DNA from 2 places in the Gluconobacter oxydans DSM 3504 genome. Region 1 is predicted to be linked to the other one. Evidence: predicted binding sites of a transcription regulator. Region 1 holds the regulator's gene; the other holds the start of a gene.
What was found. The regulator HrcA, encoded in region 1, represses chaperone genes, less so after heat shock. The targets are predictions, from matches to a motif close to GTTNGCACTCNCNNNNNGNGAGTGCNAAC.
Positions count from the first base shown of each region.

Region 2: groES (co-chaperone GroES) is a predicted target of HrcA. The motif match lies at 1,649-1,677, and genes of this name have one in related genera.

Region 1 is NZ_CP004373.1:1,548,454-1,552,642, reverse strand. It holds gene GLS_RS06925 (penicillin-binding protein 1A) at 1-1,765, opposite strand, end outside; gene hrcA (heat-inducible transcriptional repressor HrcA) at 1,869-2,939, opposite strand; gene rph (ribonuclease PH) at 3,022-3,744, shown strand; gene rdgB (RdgB/HAM1 family non-canonical purine NTP pyrophosphatase) at 3,744-4,189, shown strand, end outside.
Region 2 is NZ_CP004373.1:2,298,074-2,302,262, reverse strand. It holds gene groL (chaperonin GroEL) at 1-1,231, opposite strand, end outside; gene groES (co-chaperone GroES) at 1,282-1,572, opposite strand; gene GLS_RS10190 (DUF4169 family protein) at 1,703-1,909, opposite strand; gene GLS_RS10185 (dienelactone hydrolase family protein) at 1,952-2,677, shown strand; gene GLS_RS10180 (SDR family oxidoreductase) at 2,686-3,432, shown strand; gene GLS_RS10175 (hypothetical protein) at 3,434-3,697, shown strand; gene GLS_RS10170 (S-methyl-5'-thioadenosine phosphorylase) at 3,761-4,189, opposite strand, start outside.

The DNA of each region.
Region 1 (4,189 bases):
TGACGGTGGTTTCAACAGCGCCAAGGGCGGCAGGCAGCACATGGGGCATCTGTGCCACCAACCCGGCCCGGATAGCCGTATCGGCAACGGCCTTCATGCCGAGATGGGCAGCCACTCGGATCGTGACGAGGTTACGGCTTTCACGCAGCGCGTCATGCAGCGTGGTGGGGCCCCAGTTATCGTGCTCGTAGTTCTGGGGATGCCAGTCACCATAGGAAACCGGCGAATCGTCGAAGCGCTCGGAGGGGGAAATCCCCTTTTCCATGGCAGCCAGATAAACGAACGGCTTGAAGGACGATCCGGGCTGACGCAGGGCCTGCGTCACACGGTTGAACTGGCTCTCATGGAACGACCAGCCGCCAACCATCGCCAGAACACGGCCCGTATGGACGTCCAGCGTGACAGCAGCGCCTTCAACCTGCGGGATCTGGCGCAGGGCGGCGGAGCCGCCTTCCTGCGGTTCGATCATGATAACATCACCGGCCCGGAGCGGATGCATCCGGCGCGCCCAGGCAATATCCGTCGCAAGAAGTGCGCCCTTGCGGGCCGTACCTTCCTCGATCCAGCCCACATGCGTCGCCCCAGGCAGCACGACGGCCAGACGCCACTCACGCAGCATACCGCCCGGAGGCGTGACGTGATCGAGAACGCTTTCCCAGCCATCATCCTGAATGTCCGGCAGGTTGCGCAAAGGCCCCCGCCAGCCGCTGTGAACGCGGTCGTAGTTCATCAGGCCTTCATGCAGAAGGCGCGTCTCAGTAACCTGAAGGCTCTGGTCGAGGCTGGTATGGACTTCCAGCCCGCCCTGAGCCGCCCGTTCCTGCCCGTACTGGGCGATGAGCTGCCGGCGGACTTCCTCGCCAAACCATTCGGAATCCGGCAACGGCCCGAAACGCTGCTTCTGCTGCGGGACCAGCGGCTCCTGCTTTTCCTGATCAGCCTGCTGGCGTGTCAGCACACCAGCCTCAACCATCAGGTCCAGCACGAGGTTACGCCGCGCCATCGCGGCCTGCGGGTGCAGGAACGGATTGTAGTTCGTGGGCGACTTGGGAAGAGCAGCCAGTGAGGCCGCCTCGGCATCATCGAGCTGGTCAAGCGGCTTGTTGAAATAGCTCTGAGCCGCCGCTGCGACACCATAGGCTCCGTTCCCAAGATAGATGCCGTTCAGGTAAATCTCGAGAATCTTGTCCTTGGACAGCACCTGCTCCATTTTCATGGCGAGCAGGGCTTCCTTGATCTTGCGGTCGAAGCTCAGGACGTTGCTGTTGAGCAGCATGACCTTCGCGACCTGCTGGGTGATGGTCGAGGCCCCCAGCGGACGGCGGCCATGACGCGCAAAGATATCCGTCAGGCCCGCACGACCGATCGCCATGAAATCCACACCGCCATGCGTGTAGAAATTATGGTCTTCGGTCGCGATGAAGGCATTCTTCACCCGCTCGGGGATGGCGTTGATCGGCACGAAAATCCGGCGTTCGTTCGCCAGTTCCGCCATCAGACGGTCATCGGAAGCATAGATGCGGCTGACGGTCGGCGGCTGATAGGCGCGCAGACTGTCCACGCTGGGCAGATCCGCCACCAGCTTGGCATAGGTCGTCCAGCCCAGAACCCCTGCCCCGGCGATCCCCACCAGCCCTACACCGGCGATGATCGCCAGGGACTGCCGGTAGCGGCGGAAACGGGGAGGACGGGGCGGCGTGGCGCCAGGACCCTGTGGATTGCCAGAGTCCTGGGGATTACGGGAGCGGAAGGAACGTCGCGTCATGACTTCTGCATAGCATTGTTCCGCATCCGCCGTCGCCCCCGTCTAAAAGGGTCATTTCGTGACAAAGATGCAGGTCTGGGACAGGCGGAATTTCCGCGTTTCATCAGCCAAGCAGACGCCCGACCATCCGCGCGGTGTAGTCCACGACCGGCACGATACGCCCGTAGTTCAGACGGGTCGGCCCGATCACGCCAATGGCGCCTACGATCTTCTGGGCCTCGTTGCGGGCCGGGGCCACGATCATGGACACGCCCGACATGCCAAACATGCCACTTTCGCGTCCGATATAGATCCGCACCCCTTCGGACGCATCCGCCAGTTGCAGAAGCTGGAGCATGGTCTCCTGCGTTTCCAGATGGTCGAACAGCATCCGGATGGTGGTCAGGCGTTCGATCTCGGTGATGTCGGCCAGCAGCTTCCCCTGCCCTTTCACGAACAGCGTCCCGCCATCGGCATCCCATGTCGCCAACCCGCTCTCGATCACGCTGGCGGTCAGCGTATCCAGTTCGTGACGGCTGGCATCCATTTCCGTCCGGATCCGTTCGCGAAGATTGCCGAGCGTCAGATCACCGAGACGGGAATTGAGGTAGTTCCCCGCCTCAACCAGCGCCGAGGGCGGAACACCGGGCGGTGTCTCGATGATACGGTTCTCCACCTGCCCGTCCGAACCCACCAGAATAACCAGCACCCGCCCCGGACCCAGCGCCACGAACTCGATATGCTTGAGCGTGGCATCTGATTTCGGAGCGAGCACCAGTCCGGCCGCAGAGGACAGGCCCGACAGCAGGGACGACGCTTCGGAAAGAATGTCCTGATAAGAGCGGCCATGGATATCGAGGCGGCTGTCGATGCTCGCCCGGTCTTCTTCCGTCAAAGAACTGAACTGGAGCAGACCATCCACGAACAGGCGCACGCCTTTTTCGGTGGGCAGCCGTCCGGCCGAGACATGGGGGCTGAACAGCAGTCCGGCACGGGCCAGTTCCGCCATGACATTGCGGATGGTGGCCGGGGACAGGCTGGGCTGCAGGCGCTGGGCCAGGGTCTGGCTGCCGATGGGTTCGCCGGTTTCAACATATTCCTCGACGATTTCCCGCAGGATCGCGGCTTCCCGATCTCCCAGTCCGTGGGGCATCGGGATAGAGGGGCGGAACAGGGGAGACTGGGGTCGCATCATGGTAAAACCAACTGTCGGGGCTGGATGCCTTCACGTCAAACGCGGTAGAGGCGGCACATATTCTGCCACAGGATCTTTTTACATGACTGACACCGCAGGCAAGCGTCCTTCAGGACGTGCGCCGGATGAAAACCGCACTGTTTCGATCGAAACCGGCTTTGCCCGCCACGCCGAAGGCTCGGCCCTCATCCGCGTCGGCGGGACGGAAGTCCTGTGCACGGCCACGATCGAAGACCGCGTGCCGCCCTTCCTGCGCAACAAGGGACAGGGCTGGATCACGGCGGAATACGGAATGCTCCCACGCGCCACGCACAGCCGGGGCCAGCGCGAAGCCGCCAAGGGCAAGCAGTCCGGCCGCACGCAGGAAATCCAGCGCCTGATCGCACGTTCGCTGCGCGCCTGCGTGGATCTGAAAAAGATCGGCGAGCGGACCATCACGCTCGACTGCGACGTGCTGAATGCGGATGGCGGCACGCGCTGCGCGTCCATCACGGGCGCCTGGGTCGCGCTTTCTCTGGCCCTAAAAAAAGCAAAACGCTCCCAGGCCCTGACGGCACAGGTCGCGGCGGTCTCCTGCGGGCTGACGGATGCCGGAGCCGTGCTGGATCTGGATTACATCGAGGACAGCAGCGCACAGGCCGATACGAATTTCGTTCTGACGGCAGATGGTGGCATCATCGAAATCCAAGGGACGGCCGAGGACAAGCCGTTTCAGGAAAGCGAATTCTTCGAACTTCTGCGGCTGGCGAAGCTCGGCACGGCCCGACTGTTCGAAGCCCAGAACAAGGCGCTGGAGACTGCATGATGCGTAAACTTTCCCCCGGTTCAAAGATCGTGCTTGCCAGCCACAATGCTGGCAAGCTCCGCGAGTTCTCCACCCTGCTGGCCGAAAGCGGAATCACCGTAATCTCGGCCGCAGAACTGGATCTGCCCGAGCCGGAAGAAACGGAAGAGACCTTCACCGGCAATGCCGCCATCAAGGCGCTGGCCGCAGCCCGGGCCTCCGGACTGCCCGCGCTGGCGGATGATTCCGGGTTCTGCGTTTCAGCGCTGGACAACCGACCGGGTGTCTATTCCGCGCGCTGGGGTGGGCCGACCAAGGACATGCAGGTCGCGATGGAGCGTGTGCACCGGGAGATGGGCGATAACCCGGATCATCGGGCGTTTTTCGTAGCCGCCCTATGCCTGGCCTGGCCGGATGGCGAGACACGGACCGTACAAGGCGAATGTCACGGCACCGTCGTCTGGCC
Region 2 (4,189 bases), 750 kb from region 1:
TGCCTTCTTCAACGGCAGCGCGGGTTGCGTGCAGGGCATCGTCAACGCGATCCTTGCGCTCCTTCACCTCGACCTCGGTGCTGCCACCGACGCGGATGACGGCAACGCCACCAGCCAGCTTGGCCAGACGCTCCTGGAGCTTATCACGGTCGTACTCGGACGTCGTTTCCTCGATCTGCGCACGGATCTGGTTGCAACGGCCCTTGATGTCGTCGCTGCTGCCAGCGCCTTCGACAATCGTGGTGTTTTCCTTCTCGATGTGGATCTTCTTGGCGCGACCCAGCATTTCGAGCGTGACGGTTTCCAGCTTGATTCCGATGTCTTCGGAGATCACCTGGCCGCCCGTCAGGATGGCGATGTCTTCCAGCATGGCCTTGCGACGCTCACCGAAGCCCGGAGCCTTGACGGCAGCGATCTTCAGGCCACCACGGAGCTTGTTCACGACCAGCGTGGCCAGTGCTTCACCATCGACGTCTTCGGCGATGATCACCAGCGGACGGCCGGACTGCACAACGCTCTCGAGAAGCGGCAGCATCGGCTGAAGCGAGGAGAGCTTCTTCTCGTGGATCAGGATGTACGGGCTGTCGAGATCAGCCGTCATCTTCTCCGGGTTCGTCACGAAGTACGGGGAGATGTAGCCACGGTCGAACTGCATGCCCTCGACAACGTCGAGCTCGGTGTGCAGGCCCTTGGCCTCTTCCACCGTGATGACACCCTCGGATCCGACCTTCTGCATGGCAGAAGCGATCATCTCGCCGATTTCAGTCTCGCCGTTGGCGGAAATCGTACCGACCTGGGCAATTTCTTCCGGAGACGTGATCTTCTTCGTGTTGCTCTTCAGCTGGTCAACGACAACGCCGACAGCCTTGTCGATGCCGCGCTTGAGATCCATCGGGTTCATGCCGGCGGCAACAGCCTTGGCGCCCTCACGGATGATGGCCTGGGCCAGCACGGTTGCGGTCGTAGTGCCGTCGCCTGCGATGTCGTTCGTCTTGGACGCGACTTCGCGGACCATCAGGGCACCCATGTTCTCGAACTTGTCAGCCAGTTCGATTTCCTTGGCAACCGACACACCGTCCTTGGTGATGCGCGGTGCGCCGTAGCCCTTGTCGAGAACAACGTTACGACCCTTCGGGCCGAGCGTTACCTTGACGGCATTTGCGAGGATATCAACACCACGCAGCATACGCTCGCGGGCATCAGCGCCGAACTTTACGTCCTTGGCAGCCATAATTCTTACTCCTGAATGAGGTTCTTACGAGAGGAAACGGGGACGGCTGATCAGCCGATCACACCCATGATGTCGCTCTCTTTCATGATCAGCAGCTCTTCGCCGTCGATCTTGACCTCGGTGCCGGACCACTTGCCAAACAGCACCTTGTCACCAGCCTTGACGTCCAGAGCCACGACCTGGCCCTGCTCGTTACGGGCACCCGGGCCGACAGAAACGACTTCGCCTTCGGTCGGCTTGTCCTTGGCGGTGTCAGGAATGATGATGCCGCCAGCGGTCTTCTCTTCGCCCGTCAGGCGACGGACCACCACGCGGTCATGAAGGGGACGAAACTTCGTCATGGATCGCTCCATTTATGGTCACACCCTTGTACAAAGCAGCGTGACCGGGTTGCTGCACTCAATGACTGCAGTGCATTTTGGCACTCTCACATGGAGAGTGCCAAAGACATAGTCGCCCCCACCTTCTGCGTCAAGGATTCTCGCTTTCATCCGAGGGTGCTCCGGAAGAAAGTTTCCGCCCGTCCAGAAGCGCCTGCATCCGCTGTTTTTCAAGCGTTTCAGCCAGTTTCTGCCCTTTGGTGCGGCCGTGCAGACGGCGGTTCGCATCGGCGACCTTCGCATCCTCTACGCTCTTGCGGCGTTTGCGTTCCCGACGGAGATTGATGACGTCGCTCATGGCTCATGGCCTTCCGGGCATTACAAGACTGGATACACAGACATGAAACACAGCCCCTCGGACAACAAAACCCCTGCCTCCAGCGCTGACGGTCACATGACCAGCCTGACCGCATCCGATGGCCACAGCTTCAAGGCCTGGGAAGCCGGCTCCGCGGAGTCGCCCCTCGCCGTCATCGTCGTGCAGGAAATTTTCGGCCTCACCACCCATATCCGCAACGTCTGCAACGACTTCGCAGCCGAGGGCTTCCATGTTCTTGCCCCGGCTGTCTTTGATCGCGTCAAATCCGACGTCATTCTGGAATACACGCAGGCCGGCGTGACCGAAGGCTTGGAACTGCGCAGCAAAATCCCGTCCGAAAAGACCCTCGCCGACATCGCCGCCTGCGCAAAGGCCCTGCGCGACGCCGGCCACAAGAAAGTCGGTATCATCGGCTTCTGCTGGGGCGGTCTCCTCGCCTGGCTCACCGCCACCCGCACGCATGACGTGGACGCGGCTGTGAGCTGGTATGGCGGCAGCATCGGCAACCATGTCGAAACAGCACCGCACTGTCCGGTCGAGCTGCATTTCGGCGGCGAAGACTCCTCCATCCCCCACACCGAAATCCAGAAGATCCGCGACGCCCGCCCCGAAGTCGAGGAATACGTCTATGACGACGCCGGCCACGGCTTCGGCTGCCCCGAGCGCCCGAGCTTCAACCGCGATGCCCGTGATCTCGCCTGGTCCCGCAGCGTCGATTTCCTGACGTCTCATCTCGAACAGAAGTGAGCCCCACCATGACCACGGACAACATCGCCGGAAAGGTCGTCCTCATCACAGGCGGCAGTTCCGGACTTGGCGAGGCCACGGCCCGTTACCTTGCCGCCCAGGGCGCAAAGGTGGCCATCGCCGCCCGCCGCCGTGACCGGCTGGACGAGATCGTCTCCGAACTTACGGCACAGGGCCAGACCGCCCGCGCCTACACGCTCGACGTCACGAAACGCTCCGAGGTCGAAGAGACCGTCGCCGCCGTCACCCGCGATTTCGGCCGTCTGGACGTTCTGGTGAACAATGCCGGCCTCATGGCCATCGCCCCCATCCGGAAGCTGATGGTCGATGAATGGGACCGGATGATCGACATCAATATCAAGGGCGTGCTCTACGGCGTCGCCGCCGCCCTACCGGTGTTCGAAAAACAGAAATCCGGACACGTCATCAACCTGTCCTCCGTCGCTGGCCTGAAGGTCTTTGCTCCGGGCGGGACCGTCTATTCCGGTACGAAATTCGCTGTCCGCGCCATCAGCGAAGGCCTGCGGCAGGAAGCCGGCAACACCTTCCGCGTCACCTCCATCGAGCCCGGCGCGGTCCAGAGCGAACTCAAGTCCGGAAGCGGTGACACAGACAGTCGCAAAACCGTGGAAGAGTTCTATAAGATGGCGATCCCGGCGGACTCAGTGGCCCGTGCCATCGCCTTCGCCATTTCACAGCCTGACGACGTGGACATCAACGAGATCGTCCTGCGCCCGACCAGACAGGAGTTTTAAGATGAGCAGCAATCCGCTCAAAGACGACCCCAAGCGCGACGCCGCAATCCGCCACGAAGCGCGCCTCCTGTGGGAAGCCGACGGCAAGCCGGCCTGCGGCCCCGAAGGCTATATCGAGAAGGCCACCGACCTGATCGCCATCAAGGGCGTCCCGCAGGGCACCCCGGTCAAGGACCTGCCGCCGCCGGAACTCGACGGCGTGGAAATCGACGATGCCCGTGCAGGCATTGATGTCGATGCAGACCCGAACCACAATTTCGACTGATCCCGTCAGCCGATCACGGTTCCAGCCGCGCCCGCATCATGCCGGCGCGGCACCCGCAGAGCCTCAGTCCTGCTTCAGAACACGCCCTGCAACGGCATCAAGCTTGGCCACCAGCTTCGGATCACGGGCAGCAGGTGCCGTGATGATCGCATGATCCAGTGCCCGCTCGGCGCTCGCATCCACCGGACGCTTCTTCCCGAGCACCGGAATGACAGCCTTCACCAGGCGACGCGCATTATCCGCATTCCCCTTCATGACCTTCACGACGGCCTCGACCGTCACACTGTCATGGTCGGAGTGCCAGCAGTCGAAATCCGTGACCATGGCAACGGTCGCGTAATTCATCTCGGCTTCACGTGCGAGCTTGGCTTCCGGCATGTTCGTCATGCCCACGACCGAGCAGCCCCAGGACCGGTACAACTCGCTTTCGGCGCGTGTGGAGAACTGCGGGCCTTCCATCACCAGATACGTCCCGCCCCGCGTGAACGGGAT